DNA from 2 places in the Paenibacillus sp. IHBB 3054 genome. Region 1 is predicted to be linked to the other one. Evidence: riboswitches for the same ligand, from Rfam matches in the RefSeq annotation. Region 1 holds a riboswitch; the other holds the start of a gene.
The links. Region 1 has a riboswitch for cobalamin ahead of ACQ76X_RS09455 (anaerobic ribonucleoside triphosphate reductase). Riboswitches for the same ligand answer to the same signal wherever they lie in the genome.
Positions count from the first base shown of each region.

Region 2: another riboswitch for cobalamin. It lies ahead of ACQ76X_RS16855 (energy-coupling factor ABC transporter permease); the one in region 1 lies ahead of ACQ76X_RS09455 (anaerobic ribonucleoside triphosphate reductase).

Region 1 is NZ_JBOFBG010000006.1:47,887-55,851, reverse strand. It holds gene ACQ76X_RS09465 (ribonucleoside-diphosphate reductase subunit alpha) at 98-2,431, opposite strand; gene nrdG (anaerobic ribonucleoside-triphosphate reductase activating protein) at 2,641-3,156, opposite strand; gene ACQ76X_RS09455 (anaerobic ribonucleoside triphosphate reductase) at 3,153-5,138, opposite strand; cobalamin riboswitch at 5,474-5,704, opposite strand; gene ACQ76X_RS09450 (MTH1187 family thiamine-binding protein) at 6,137-6,445, shown strand; tRNA gene ACQ76X_RS09445 (tRNA-Thr) at 6,526-6,597, shown strand; gene ACQ76X_RS09440 (class I SAM-dependent methyltransferase) at 6,810-7,397, opposite strand; gene ACQ76X_RS09435 (sensor histidine kinase) at 7,534-7,965, opposite strand, start outside.
Region 2 is NZ_JBOFBG010000014.1:39,140-47,104, reverse strand. It holds gene ACQ76X_RS16870 (energy-coupling factor ABC transporter ATP-binding protein) at 1-504, opposite strand, end outside; gene cbiQ (cobalt ECF transporter T component CbiQ) at 575-1,366, opposite strand; gene ACQ76X_RS16860 (energy-coupling factor ABC transporter substrate-binding protein) at 1,350-1,646, opposite strand; gene ACQ76X_RS16855 (energy-coupling factor ABC transporter permease) at 1,646-2,410, opposite strand; cobalamin riboswitch at 2,673-2,861, opposite strand; gene ACQ76X_RS16850 (ArsR/SmtB family transcription factor) at 3,025-4,002, shown strand; gene ACQ76X_RS16845 (DUF6171 family protein) at 4,201-4,476, opposite strand; gene ACQ76X_RS16840 (alpha-N-arabinofuranosidase) at 4,490-5,986, opposite strand; gene ACQ76X_RS16835 (5'-3' exonuclease) at 6,189-7,115, opposite strand; gene ACQ76X_RS16830 (arsenate reductase family protein) at 7,144-7,509, opposite strand; gene ACQ76X_RS16825 (RluA family pseudouridine synthase) at 7,925-7,965, opposite strand, start outside.

The DNA of each region.
Region 1 (7,965 bases):
TATTAATCAAGAAATCTGAGTATAACAGCGGCCGGAGGTCCAAACATTCCTCGCAGTGACGGTTATTGCGCTGGGTTTTAAAGTTGGAATGAAAGGCTTAGCTCGCGCAAGATTCACACTCTTCTATGGTTAATGCACGGCTCCGCACATAATACGTCGACTTGAGTCCGCCCTTCCAGGCGTTCAGATGCAGGTTCAGGAAATCGGTGGCCTTGATGTCCGGCGTCACGTACAGATTGAAGCTCTGGCCCTGATCGACGTGGCGCTGGCGGGCTGAGGCCATGCGAATAGACCAGTTCTGGTCAATCAAGAACGCCGTTTTGTAGTACCAAATTGTCTTCTCGGACAGATCGGGTGCCGGGTTGGCGATCTTGTAGGTTGTTTTCTCCTCGTAGGAGAGCAGCTCGTACAGAGGATCAATACTGGCTGTGGAGCCGGCGATGATCGAGGTCGAGCCGTTTGGAGCAATCGCGAACATCCAGGCATTACGTACGCCGTCTTTGGCTACTTCCTGCTGCAGCTCACGCCACTGCTCAGTTGTCACATATTTGCCTTCCTGCTCGCCGCTTGTATAACCGCGCGAGTCGAAGTAGGCTCCGGTATCCCAGTCGGAGCCGGCAAACTTCGGATAGCGGCCCTTCTCGCGGGCCAGCTCCATGCTGGAGCGTACCAACAGATAGTTGATGTGCTCATACAGGTGATTATTGTATTCCACGGCTTCGTCGGACTCCCAGCGGATGCCCTCCAGCGCCAGCAGGTGATGCAGGCCGAAGGTACCGAGGCCGACTGCACGGTATTGGCTGTTTGTGTACTGCGCTTGCAGCACTTCGATATTGTTAATGTCGATGACGTTGTCGAGCATGCGTACCTGAATCGGCACCAGCCGCTCCAGCACTCCGGCCGGGATGGCGCGTGCCAGGTGGATGGAGTTCAGGTTGCAGACTACGAAGTCGCCGGGAACCTTCGAGATGACGATCCGGGTCTGGCCGTCTTTGGTAACCAGCTCTTCACTCTCAATGACCGTTGGCGACTGGTTCTGCATAATTTCCGTGCACAGGTTGGAGGAGAAGACCATCCCCTGGTGCCGGTTCGGGTTGGAGCGGTTCACCGTATCGCGGTAGAACATGTAAGGTGTGCCGGTTTCCAGCTGTGATTTCATAATACGCTTCATAATGTCGATGGCCGGAACCGTAATGCGGGACAGCTCCAGATTGGCGGTAGCTTCGGCATATTTGTCGCGGAATGCGCCTTGGCCAAGCTTTTCGTCATAGAAATCCTCAAGGCCAAGTGCGCGGCCATTCGCATCTTTCCAGCCCATTACCTTCTTCACCTCATGTGGGCAGAAAAGGTTCCAGTGGCCGCGCGCTTCTACGGCCTCCATGAACAGATCCGGCAGGCAGACGCCGTGGAACACATCATGCGCGCGCATCCGCTCGTCGCCGTTGTTCAGCTTCAGGTCGAGGAAGGCGAGAATATCTTTATGGAAGACGTCGAGATAAACGGCAACCGCACCCTTGCGGGTACCCAATTGGTCGACGCTGACGGCGGTATTGTTCAACTGGCGGATCCATGGGATAACGCCGGAGCTGGTGTTCTTGTGGCCGCGGATATCGGAGCCGCGGGCCCGCACCTTGCCGAGGTAGACGCCGATGCCGCCGCCCATTTTGCTCAGCCGGGCTACGTCGGTGTTGGAGTCGAAGATACCTTCGAGCGAGTCGTCGACGGTGTCGATGAAGCAGCTGGAGAGCTGTCCGGCAACCTTTTTACCAGCGTTGGACATCGTTGGCGTTGCAGCAGTCATGTAGATGTTGCTCATCGCCCAGTAGGCTTCTTTGACCAGATCCAGACGTTTCTCTTCCGGCTCTGTGTGCATGAGGAACATAGCGATAATCATATAACGCTCCTGCGGAAGCTCCATCACACGCCCGTCAAAGTCATGGGCCAGGTAACGGTCGGACAGGGTAAGCAAGCCGATGTAATCGAACAGCAGGTCGCGTGTATAATCAATGCAGCTGCCAAGCTCGGCAATCTGTTCTTTGGTGTAGTGGGTCAGAAGCTCTTCACGGTAGATGCCCTTCTTCACCAGATCGGAAATCAGCGGGTACAATTCGCCGTATGGCTCATCCGGGTATGCTTTATAGCGGCGGTTAACTGCGGCTTTTTTGTATAGGGTCGTCAAAAGCGAGCGGGCAGCAGCGAACTTCCAGTCCGGTTCTTCTTTGGTTACGAGCTCAAGGGCGCTCATGGTGAAGGCGCTGCTGATTTCTTCTCCGCTGACCTCACTCCGGCGAAGCTTGGACTGCACCCCGCGCAGCAAGGTTTCTTTGCTTAATTGCTCAAGGCCGTTCAGGATACGGTCGGCGTAAACGGAGAGGCGGATTTGATCAAAAGCCAATTGGCGGTTGTCGGGTTTCACTACGAGTTCTGGCATAGGGGATTCATCCTTTCGTATTTGGGTTTAATTTTCAATATTAAAAATTGATATATTATAGCGCAGAAAGCGGCCAGGAAATGGCGGCTCAGCCGACATTTCAAAGCGCGTGCTTTCGAAACAGGCGATAGATCGTATCGCGTGCTAGAATCCGAGTCTGCGGAAAACAGAAGCTTAAAGTATACCATGAAATTTATATTTCCAAGAAGCTAAAGTACAGCAGGCTGCCAATGGATGATTTCCTTGCCGGCAAGGCTGGCCGGAATGTCGATAATCCGCTGGTTGCTGCTTCCCCGGTAGGGAAGGGTAGTATCTTTTAGCTCTTCTACAAATCGTCCGTCAATCACTACATGGCACAAGGCCAGCAGATTCCATTCCGGCGAGCCAGGAGAAGCCGTTAGCTCTTCATACGTATAACCGGTATAAATCCAAATTGAGAAATCCGGCAGCACGGCGCGAAGCTCATGGATAAAGCCCGCAGCCTCTTCTGCCGAGAAAAAAGGGTCCCCGCCGGCCAGCGTCAGGCCGTCCAACAGCGGATTAGCGGCAATTTCAGCAATAATCTCACGCTGCCGCTCCAGGGTGAACACTTCACCGAAATTGAAATTCCACGTTTTCGGATTGAAGCAGCCCGGGCAGCGGTGGCGGCAGCCGCTGAGGAAGAGGACGGCCCGCATGCCCTCTCCCTCATTAATTGATTCCGGGTAGTAACCGCAAATATTCATAGATGCTTGATGCGGTCTCTTACTTCAGCCTGCTTGGCGGCGTTGAAGCGGGTCTGGTAGTCGCCGGTCAAATATCCGGTTACCCGGCGCAGGCGGCGGATATGGGTGTCATGCTCATGCGCACCGCAGGAAGGGCAGTTCGTGCCGATAACCCCTTCATAGCCGCAGCCGGAGCAGCGGTCAATCGGGTGGTTAATGCTGAAATAGCTGATTTCCTGCTCCAGCGCGTAGCGGATGATTTTGACAAAAGCCGCCGGGTTGCTGCGGGCATTGCCGTTCAGTTCCACATAGGAAATGGCTCCGGCGTTGCAGTACTCATGGAAAGGGGCCTCAAGGCTAATCTTCTTGGCCGCGCTGATCTCGTAATACACCGGAATGTGGAAGGAGTTCGTATAATATTCGCGGTCGGTTACGCCGGGAATTGAGCCAAGCACCTTGTGGTCCACCTTGGTGAATTTGCCGGACAAGCCTTCGGCAGGTGTTGCAAACAGCGTGATGTTAAGATCAAGTTCTTCGCTCTTGCGGTCGCAGTACTCACGCATATGGCGGACAACGGCGAGCGCTTTGGCATGGACCTCCATGTCCTCGCCATGATGTTTGCCGTACATGGCCTTCATGCACTCCGCCATACCGATGAAGCCGAGCGACAGACTGCCGTGCTTCAGCAGATCGCCTACGCTGTCCTCTGGAGCAAGCTGTTCGCCGCCTTCCCAGACGCCTTCGCGCATCATGAAATCGGAGGCTTTGGCTTTTTGGGCCGCCTGGATCCGGAAACGGTGCAGCAGGCCCTCCAGCGCAATATCCATATAATGATTCAGGTCGTCGTAGAAGCCTTCCTCGTCGGGAGCAAGACGGCGGCCTGTCACAGTGCCGTGAGCGAGGCCTAGACGGACCAGATTAAGGGTGTTGAAGGACAGATTGCCTTTGCCTGAGCAGTGATCGCGTCCGAAACGGTCACCCAGTACCCGGGTGCGGCAGCCCATCGTAGCAAATTCAGTGTCCGGGTCAGCTGGATCATAGTACTGCATATTGAGCGGAGCATCCAGATTGGCAAAGTTCGGATACAGTCTGCGTGCGGAACATTCGGCTGCTTTAAGGAACAGCTCATAGTTCGGATCGCCCTGCTTCTGGTTGACGCCTTGCTTGCATTTGAAGATTTGGATCGGAAACACCGGTGTTTCTCCGCTGCCGAGGCCGTTCATGGTGGCAGTCAGCAGGGAACTGATCACAAGCTGGCCTTCGGGGGAGGTACAGGTGCCATAGTTGATGCTGGTAAAAGGAATCTGTCCGCCGGAACGGCTGGACATCGTATTGAGATTATGTATCATACTCTCTGCTGCCTGTAGTGTTTCGCTTTCGGTCTCTTTCTGCGCAAAGCGGAAGGCGCGCGGATACTGCTCCGCCAGATCGCTGCGGCTCATCGTGATTTCGCCGAGGTGATCACCGGCTTGTCCTTCTTCAAAGTATTCCAGTCCCTTGCGGAACAGCTTGGCGAAGGATTTGGTCACGTACGGGGCAAGATCGTAATCCAGTTTATTGGCGGATACGCCGCCGTACTGGGCATTTTGCTGGGATTGGAAAATAATCGCAACCAGCGACATTGCGGTCATAATCGAGTTCGGAGGACGGACACTGCCGTTGCCGGTATTGAAGCCTTCGCGGAGAAGGCGCTCAAACGGGATGAAGATGCAGTTGGTCGTTCCGATGGCATATTGATCCAGATCGTGGACGTACACGACATTATCCTGAATAGCCTGCACGAGCTGTGGCGGCATCGTGAAGTTGCGGGCATACCACTTGGAATATTCACTGCCGAATTTGCTCATTTTGCCGGAGAAGCTTTCTCCGTTCAAATTGGCATTCTCGCGCAGCAGATCCAAATCCCGGCTGTCGATAATATCCCGTCCCAAATGAATAACTTCCTCCAAAAGAACTTCCTGTGCAGCTTGTCCACCGTTGTACCGTTTCTCCAGCAGCGTCATTGTCTAGCTCTCTCCCCTCGGTATAGTAAGAACGAAGTATATACTTCCTGATAGCAGTAAAAAAGCATCTCCCGCCGAGGAGGCGGGAAATGCCCGAATGCGTACGAAATATCCTTAAAGGATATTTGCCGGTTGTCTTGATGAACATACAAGCAGGGGACAGGGGTAATCTCTGTCCTGTTCTTATATATTCCGCAGAAGCCGATACCTGAGGGCGATAACGGTTTATCGCCTTCAGGTATCGGCAGCCTTGGCTCCTTAAAACACGGGAAGGCTATGTCTGCTTGTGCAGGCCGCATTGCGGACACCTCACCTGGTCCTCGCAGGCATGAATGATGGTGTCGGCGAAACAGGCAGGTCTCCTGGCTTCCGGTGAATCTTCCGGCGCCTTCCCGAGAGCTTTACCGCCCCTCAGTGGCTATTGCCGGTAGACGCTGCTTCGCGGGCTTCAGAAAGCCTGCAGGCATCCGGTTACAGTGGCGGGACCACAGCGGATTTGCACCGCGTTTCCCTATTAAGCTTCAGCTCGCTTGAAAGAGCGAAACACCTGTTTCCACTATATTTTGTTGTCGTTAGATAAAAATAACCCAATATGTTGTGTTTGTAAACCATTTTTTGAAACTCCGCGCGGGGAGCGGGTTCTGCGGTTTTACTCACAAATGATCCACAGTTAGTCCACAGGTAATCCACAAGCCGGGTGCAAAAAGTGTCTGGATAAAGTCATAAATTGTCTTAAAAGATGCCACAAAGACTCCATAAATATAGTGAGCGTGACACTGGAATGCCTAACGGAGAAATACGGGGGGGCGAAGGGTTACGGATGGTGTTAAATGGTGCAACAATCCTCGCGGCGGTTTGTGAGTGTGCGGCGGAGTTGCTACAATAAGAACAGGCTGGAGACATGTATCAGGAGTTTTAGGTTTATGTCCGGAATGAGTTGACACGAGGAAGTTTTCATAAAGGGTTTTGCTTTACAGCATATTAAGGAGGGGTTCAGGATGGCAATTGGCGAAGTTACCGTAATTCCGATCGGCACAGGCAGCACGAGCCTTAGCAGCTATGTGGCCGATATGCAGCGTGTGCTCAGGGGAGTGGAAGGGATCACTTATGAGCTTACATCCATGGGGACGATTATCGAAGGACCGATCCCGCGGATTCTGGCTGCCGTAGAAGCGCTGCATGAGTCTCCTTTCGCTGCCGGGGCGCAGCGGGTATCCACGTCGCTGAAGATTGATGACCGCCGCGACAAGCCGTCTACAAGCCGCAGCAAGCTGCAATCCGTTGAACGCAAGCTGCAGGAGAATTGAAGCCCGGATATTGTGAAAAAAGGTTGCGTTTTTGGCTGAAAGTTGTATAATATTTTTGTTTGACAGAAAAAATGCTTTAAGCTGGTGTAGCTCAGGGGTAGAGCAACGCACTCGTAATGCGTAGGCCGGGGGTTCAATTCCCTTCACCAGCATCCTTAGCAACTCAATCATGGCGCGGCTTTCCGGAATTTCGGAGGCTGCGCTTTTTTTAATTCTTCTACCCTTTATTCAAGTAAAGTGATTTCCGGGGTTGATTCTTCTACCAAAAGCAGGTCTTTTCCGCTTGTGATTAAGTCACCAATACCCCGGAGGATTGTAGATTTAATCATCTTGCCCTATATGTTCATGTGGAGTAAGCCCTGTTTCAGAAGCTGCTCTTTCCAACGTCAATCAGCTCATCCCGACGACAAACATACACAAATGTTGGAGGGAAGTTATAGGGCACAAACTCGATTTTCTCTATGATTAATTGTTCAGTGAATTTTTTTTTCATTTGAAGAGAGTATTGGTAAGCGATTAAAACCCCGCCTGGTTTGAGTGACCTAACAATCTGAGAAAGTATAGTTTCCTGCATTTCACTCGTGAAATTGAAAAATGGTAATCCGCAAATAATACAGTCTAACTGATTGATGCCTTCTTGATTTATTTTCTTTACAAGGTAGCTAGCGTTTGAATGAAAAATGAAGTGCGGATATTTTACTTTCAAGCTCTCCCTCATTTTTTTGTCTCTTTCAAACAAAAACACTTTTGCAGAATCAGTTAACTGTGCCTTGATGTAGCGTGTGATTGCACCTGTACCTGATCCAAGTTCTGCAACTGACTTAACCTCATTCCATGGTACAGACTGAACAATTTTAGCTGCCAGAAATCGCGAACTGGGCAGAATACTTCCAACTCGTTGCGGATTTTTGAGGAATCCTTGCAGAAAAAGCTGGTATTCGGGAATATTCATTTATTTACCCTCCAAGGTATAACATTTTCTGGCCCTTTAGAATTTTAACGAAAATTTCTGAGGGTTTTATGTGTATAGTTCTAAAGAAAATCTAAACGTACACCCTATCCCAATAGAAAGGCATGAAGAAACAGCTTTAACTCACAGTGTTAGCTAATGGAGCTATAGGCAATTTCAGTTGGAATGTAAATACATTGTTAACATGATTAAGCATTAAGGTGCCTCGATGTAACTCAGCAATATTCCTAGCGATGGAAAGACCCAGTCCTGCTCCAGTTTGGATACCTTCGCTACTTCTTGAATGGTCAACCTTATAAAAACGATCAAACAGTTTTTCCTCTTGATCTTGCGTAAGCGGAGTTCCTTTATTTTCGACCTCAATCGTAATTTGTTCATAATCCGTTTTCATTCGAATGCAAATTGTTCCCGGCTTTAAGGAATACTTTAAGGCGTTCATCAGAAGATTATCGATTGCTCTGGCAATTTTTTCACTGTCAATGACCATAATGATTGGGGAGTCACCGATCGTTTTTACAATTTGTACACCGTTTTCTTGAGCAATGGGTTC
Region 2 (7,965 bases), on a different contig from region 1:
ATCCAGCAAAATCAGCTCCGGCTCCATCGCCATGACCCCTGCGAGCGCCGTGCGCTTTTTTTGGCCCAGACTGAGCTGATGAACCGGCTTGTCTTGCAGAGCCAGCAGATTCAGCTGCTCCAGCACTTCCAGGCAGCGCTTCTGAATAGCGGCCTCATCCATGCCCGTCCCCCGCAGTCCGAAAGAAATATCCTCGATAGGCGTACTAAGAATCAGCTGCTGCTCGGGGTCCTGAAAGACGAGGCCCACGCGGCGGCGCAGGGCGGCCAGCTCTTTTTTGGAATAGGTTAGCGGGGTACCGCCCTGCAGCACCTTGCCTTTCTGCGGACGCAGTACGCCAACCGCATGCAGGAACAAGGTTGATTTGCCGGAGCCGTTGTGGCCGAGCACTGCTGTTTTTCGTCCTTTGGGGATGGAGACAGTCAGCTCCCGCAGCGCAGGTTCCGCCGTGTCCGGATAACTGTAGGCGACCCCCTCAAAGACCAGGCTATATTCGTTATTCATTGCAATCTCCTTACTCTTAGTTCAGTCTCCACTTTAACTCCTGCCGTTGGCCGCTTCCCTAATCAAGAAATCACCAGCTCCGCAAGATCCATAGCTGAGCGAGCAGCAGCAGGGAAATACCGGTGCAGGCCTGAACCGCGAATCTGCGCGGCACCGGGCGTGACACATAAGGCGGCAAAATGATCTCACCCATGTACCCCCGGGTTATCAGCCCTTGCGACAGCCCGTAGTAGCGGTGCATCGTATTCGCAAACAGTGAGCCCGCCATTCCCTCAACTTCCCGCAGTTTGGCCACCCGTCCTCTCCTGCCGCCGCGCAGCCGCCGGGCCAGCATCATTCCATGTGCGGTATCGCTCAGCAGGAACAGAAAACGGTACATAATCAGCATGAGCTCCAGTACGATCTGCGGCATCCGCAGCCTGCGGAGTACCTGCAGCAATTCTCCGAACGGTGTTGTAAATATGATAAAAAAGCAGCAGGTCAGGCAGGCCAACACGCGCGCCAGCAGCAACCCTGCCCGGTGCAGTCCCTCCGCTGTAATGTATAGTGAACGAGTCGAAGCCGGGAGCTGCAAGGACATTACCGCCTCACCGGCAGTTGGACGGCCAATTTCAAGCAATAGTGCCGGCAGGCTCAGACAAAAGAACAAAAGTGCCGTACCAAACAGCAGGCCGTAAGCGCGCAGCGGGATTTTGGCGTACAGGACGCACCACACGGTCATCCAGCCCGCAATCACAAGCTGCAAGGCCGGATGAAGCGCATAGGAAAGGATGAACATGAACGCTGCGAACAGGCTTTTCCACATCGCGGGCAACTGCCTCAGCGCATTGCTGTAGGATAACGCATCAATTCTTCTGATCATTAAGCTTGCGCCGGTCCTGTCTGCCTTTCAGCAGGCCGATGGAATAGCCAATCACTCCGGCCCCGATCGCCGCCTGCAGCGCGAACAGCATGCTTTCCGTTTCGCCAGGCAGCTCGGTCAGCGGTTTGAACCAGGGCTCATAACCGGGATCAATCTCTGTAATTACACCCTCTGCGGCATCGTCAGCCCCGCCGAATTCCCCGTTCACCAGCAGCAGAGGCAGCACCACCAGCAAAATCACCGCCAGCAGCATCAACCCATTTTTCCACTTATTGCTCATCACAGACTTCCTCCCTTGGTTTGCCGTTTCAGCAGCGACAGCTCATTCGGGCTGTAGGATTTCAGCCAGTTCCAGAGCAGCACGGTCAGCAGCCCCTCGCTGATGGCGAGCGGAATCTGCGTCACGGCAAAAATACCGCCGAACTTAATCAGAGAAGCCAGCACACCTCCGTCTGCCGCCGGAAAAGCCACTGCAAGCTGAACCGAGGTCACCACATACGTCATGAGATCGGCCACTGCCGCCGCCATAAAGACTGCCAGCTTTTCACGTCCATTCACCTTCATCATCAGCTTATAGACCGCATACCCGGCAAAAGGACCGGCCACCGCCATCGAAAAGGCATTCGCACCGAGTGTCGTTATCCCCCCGTGTGCCAGCAGCAGCGCCTGGAACAGCAGCACAACAGACCCGATTACGCTCATCGGCAGCGGCCCCAGCATTACAGCACCAAGTCCCGTTCCTGTAGGGTGGGAGCTGCTTCCGGTTACGGAAGGCATTTTGAGTGCCGACAATACAAAGGTAAATGCACCCGCCAGCCCAAGCAGCAGCTTCAGCTCCGGGTTGTCCTTGGTCATTTTCTTCAGCTTAAGGACTCCAAGGGCAAAAAACGGCAGAAACGCCGCCCACCAGAATACGGCCCAGCCTACCGGCAGAAAACCCTCCATAATATGCATCGCGTTAGCAGTGCCCGGCTCATTCAGCAAAAAATAAACGGTAAATCCGGCAATGAGTGCAGCAAAACTCCAAAATCTGCGTTTGTTCATCCTTTTCCCTCCATCGATTCGTCATTTTGTGCGTCATCAAATCAAAAACTCCCGCCCCGGGGGGTGGGAGTGCTATGTACGTCATCAGATATGTAAGAGATGGTGGTCGCGCTGCAACAGCGCGGAGAATCGCAGAATTGTAATGTGGGGGAGCTGAAGCTGGCACTTGCTCTGTACCAAATCTTCAAAATCCACCGTCTCCAAAACTGCATGCCTTCATCTCTTTAACCAATTCGTACACCGCTCCTATCCGCGTAGAGTCGTGGTGCGCGCAAACAAGGTAGGTCTCCTGGCTCGGGATCATAACGCCTTCCTTCGTCTTCCCCGGCTGTTTGCCGAGTGACATGCTGAAGTTCAGCTCTTCCTTACAGTGGCGGGACCGCTCGGGATTTGCACCCGATTCCCTGTTACCCCTTGTAGTTACAAGGGCACCTTGTCTTATCGCTAATTTGTCCTGTACATTATAGTGGACTTCGCCGGGCGGTGTCTGTGATAAAAGTGGAGCGGCAAAGTTCTCCAGCGCACCATCCGTTGAACCCTACGGGTTGTAAGAAAGCCATTTAAGTAATATAATTATTAACTATATAACTTGAATCCGGAGGCGTACCCAGAAAATGAAACTTGATCTTACCGAAGATTCCCTGCCGGTGTACGAGGCGCTCTCAAGCGCTGTACGTCTGCGAATGCTGCAGCTGCTTGCTGTTCAGCCCATGAACGTAAAGGAATTGGCGGGAGCGGTCAAGCTGAGCAGCGCCATTATGACAATGCATGTGCGCAAGCTGGAAACGGCCGGCCTGATCCGCACCCATATGGCTCCCGGACGAAGTGGACTGCAGAAGATTTGTTCTCTTGCCGCTGAAGGTGTGGAGATCATCTTCCCAATTCAGGCCAAAGCAGAGCGCAAGGGTCACCGGAAAGAAATACCGGTCGGACATTATTCCGACTTTGAGATAGAGCCAACCTGCGGGCTGGCCACTACCGAGCATATCATCGGCAGCTTCGACGATCCGCGTTATTTCTGGGATATGGAGCGGATGAATGCCGGAATTCTCTGGTTTGGCAAAGGTTATGTTGAATACAAAATACCCAACTTCCTGTTGTCCAGCCAGCAGCCGGAGGAGCTCATCATTACGATGGAGATTGCCTCCGAAGCACCGTCAACCAATAATAACTGGCCTTCGGATATTGCGTTCACGCTGAATGGCCAGAAGCTCGGGTATTGGACCAGCCCGGGCGATTACGGAGACAGCCCGGGGAAATATACCCCTGCATGGTGGCCGGCATACACCAATCAATACGGCCTGCTCAAGCAGCTGCGCATTACCCCAAAAGGAACCTATATGGACGGCTTAAAACTCTCCGACATTACGCTGGAGCAGGTTGCAATCCGCAACAAGCAGTGGACCTTCAGGCTCTCGGTGGAAGAGGATGCCGAACATATCGGCGGCCTCACCTTATTCGGCAAAGGCTTCGGCAATTACAACGAGGATCTGGTCGTAGAGCTGTTCTATACCGATGGATTCAATGGTGCTGACGCGGATAAAAGGGATGCAGCAGCAGGTACTGACAATGGGAATGGAACAGTTTCCTAGCCAAGCGATGCCTGCTCTGTCAAGCCCATCTATAAATTTTTCTCAAACAAACGCCCCATCACTCGTGGATACAATACCGCGAGGGATGGGGCGTTTAAAGTTTCAGTATGCCTGGGACTCCAGGGGGTTCTTTCCGGTATTCACAGCCAATGGACACTTCCTCTGTGACAAAGGTTCTCCAACGGCTTGACGGAACCGCTACTCAGTGACCGGACTCCACAATCCGCCGCCCGGCAACGGGCAGCCACGCTCCTTCAGCTTGGCCACGACCGGAATGATACAGCCGCAGGCTGTGCATGTTACGCCATCCTGGAGCTTCGGGCAGGCTGAGCAAAGGGCAACCCGCTCCCTGTATACTTCATCTGAAGCGGTGTTGTCCGGGGTGAACATTGATGAAGCCAGAATCCGGGCAATCTGGGCATCCGTCACCTTGTACTCTTCCCGGCAGCCCTTGCAGGTCGATAAAGTACTCATATCGGATGCTCCCTTAAGCCTTCGGGGTAATTTCCAGCACGGTCACCGACATCGGAGGCAGCTCAACGTTAAGCTTGCCGCCTTCCAGCTTAAAGCCGGTAAACGGCTGTGGCGTCACTGCCTCCGGCTGGCTGAATGTATTGTGGGCATCAATTGCTGTTCCGGCCAGCGTCGTTCCTGTAATCTCAACCTCTTTCCCGGCAAGTCCGCGCAGCTCCAGCGGAAGCGATGCTGCTGCAGCATGATTCAGGTTGCACAGGCTGACATGAATTACACCCTCCGCCGTAATGGAAGCTGAGGCCGAGACTTCCGGAATCTCGCGGCCTTCGAAGCTATAGGTGCCACTCTCCAGCGAAAGATCAAGCAGTTCCGCATCCTGATGCACCTTGTACATGTTGAATACGTGGTACGTAGGAGTCAGCAGCATTTTCTCGCCTTCAGTAAGAATTACAGCCTGCAGCACGTTGATCGTCTGGGCAATATTCGCCATCCGAACGCGGCCGCTGTGCTTATGGAAAATGTCGAGGGTCACACCCGCAACCAGCGCATCACGGATCGTGTTCTGCTGATAGAGGAAGCCGGGATTGGTTCCAGGCTCAACATCATACCAGGTTCCCCATTCATCGACAATGAGGCCCACACGTTTCTCCGGATCATATTTATCCATAATTACACTATGGCGGGTTACCAGCTCATCCATGCGCAGCGCCTTCTCCAGCGTAGAGAACCATTCGCCGGTTTCAAATCCGGTAGCCGCCCCCTTCTGTTCCCAGGCAGGACCCGGAATGGTGTAATAATGCAATGTGATGGAATCCATATAGCGGGTGGCTTCACGCATCAGGACCTCCATCCAGTGATAATCATCGACATTCGGACCGCAGGCAATGCGATGGATCTTATTGTCTCCATAATTGCGCACATAGGTCTGATACCGGCGGTACAGATCGGCATAATATTCAGGACGCATATTTCCGCCGCAGCCCCAGTTCTCGTTGCCCACGCCAAAATATTTCACGGCCCACGGCTCCTGCCGGCCATTCTCCTGACGCAGCTCCGCCATTGGCGAAACGCCGTTAAACGTCAGATACTCCACCCACTCCGACATTTCCTGGACCGTGCCGCTGCCGACGTTGCCGTTGATATAAGGCTCACAATCCAGCATGGCGCATAGCTCCATAAATTCATGGGTGCCAAAATGGTTGTTCTCCACCGTACCGCCCCAATGCGTGTTGATCATCCGTTTGCGGCCTTCGCGCGGACCGATGCCGTCTTTCCAGTGATATTCATCGGCGAAGCAGCCGCCCGGCCAGCGGAGCACCGGAATCTTGATTTCTTTAAGCGCTTCCACAACATCGTTGCGGATGCCGTTCGTGTTCGGGATCGGCGAATCCTCACCTACCCAGATGCCTTCATAAATACAACGTCCCAAATGCTCGGAGAAATGTCCATAAATATTCCGGTTGATTGTTCCCTTGCAGATATCCGCATTTAATACTGCACGCTGAGCCATTTTAATAATCCACCTCTCAATAATTAATATATATATTAACCACTTAATAATTATATTAATATTATAAACACTGCTAAACCCCTTCGTCAATCTTTATATAACATGTTCCGCCCCGTTCGCAAAAAAAGCACTCTGGAACCTATATGGGTTCAAGAGTGCTTTTGCAAAAAAGTAATCAACCTGTATCAGCGGCTGGCGAAGGTCAGCCCAGATCCCCAAGCTCGATCTGTACAATGCCCCGCTCATCCTGCACACTGCCGATCAGATGCATCAGGCTGCCGAATTCCAGCTCTTGGAACTTGCGGGCTGCCGTCTCGCGCTGCAGCGCCCACAGGCATTCAGCCAGCGTGCAGACTACCGGAACATCACAGCGGATTTCCGCCAGCTCACGGGACAGGTGAAGCATATCAAGATCGGCCTCAATTTTGGCACGCACGCCTTTGGGAAGCAGATGAAGATTCTCGATTACGCCTTCCACCGTACCGTATTCGGTCAGCAGCTTCAGCGCCGTTTTCTCGCCAATGCCTTTTACACCGGGGTAGTTATCGCTGGTGTCGCCCATAAAGCCCTTCAAATCGATCACCTGGGCAGGGGTGAGGCCCTTTTCCTCCAGCAATTCCGCCGGATCATAAACTTTATAGTTCGAGCGGCCTTTTTTCATAATGACGACTTTGACGTTATCGTTGACCAGTTGCAGCATATCGTGATCGCCGGTGAGAATGTACACCTCGGATTCCCCGCTGTAGCATGAAGCAAGCGTACCGATGCAGTCATCCGCTTCATAGCCCACCAGTCCAATATTCGGTACACCCAGTTCAGCCACGACTTCCTTAACCAGATCAAACTGTGGAATCAGCTCCAGCGGCGCATCAATCCGGTTCGATTTGTAGCCGTCATACTTCTCGGTGCGGAAAGTCCCTTTGCCCATATCCCAGCAGCAGACCACATGGGAAGGCTCAAATGTGCCCACCGCATCGAAAAAATACTGCAAAAATCCGTACACCGCATTGGTCGGCAGTCCGGCCTTCGTCTTGCGGATATATCCTCCATAAGAGGTCGCATAAAAGGCCCGGAACAGCAGAGCCATTCCATCGACGATCATTACCCGGCCCGTTGTTACTGAACTCATGTGTAACCTCTCCTTATATTCCATCTTATTAGGCGTTGCTCCAGGCTTCGCCGTATTGCTCTTCTTTATAGCCTACAGTGACTTTCTTGCCGTCAGTGACTACCGGGCGTTTGATCAGCATCCCGTTGCTGGACAGCAGTTCAAGCTGCTCATCTTCACTAAGGCTGGACAGCTTGTCCTTCAGCCCCAGCGCTTTGTACACCTCACCGCTCGTATTAAAAAACTTCTTCAACGGAAGCCTGCTGTTCGCGACCAGCAAACGCAGCTCTTCCACAGTGGGCGGCTGCTCGGCGATATGCTGAAGCTCCAGCTCATGCCCCTGTTCCTTCAGCCATTTGACAGCGCTGCGGCAGGTTCCACATTTTGGATATTGAAATACTTTCAGTTGACTCATAGCAGCTCCTTTGGCAGTTCCCTTTAAAATTTATAGTGAATTCAATTGTAGCCCAACTGCAGCTAAGGAGATGACCCGTGGTGCAGTCATGTATCATTCACAGATAGAATTGTAATTTCGGCCTATCTTTTCGTCTTGCAGTGCATTAGATCAGTAATACGGGCGTTACTAGAGGGAAATATGCCCGCTAGTTCCGGCCGAACCCTCAATTATAAAAGGATAGCGGGAATTACTCCCTCTATAATTGTAGAAATCACGCTATAACACACTATCGATAAAATTACAGGTAGTAAATCCTGCTATTCACTCCGCTACTTTCAAAAGCGATAATTATAGGGACCTTTTCCCGTTAATCACGAGGTCCAGGTGTTGCGGCGACATATGCTTGTGCAGGTGCAGTGCAGGTGCAGTACCGCTACTCCCCAGCCTTCTCCTTTTCCAGCTTCTGCTCAAGCA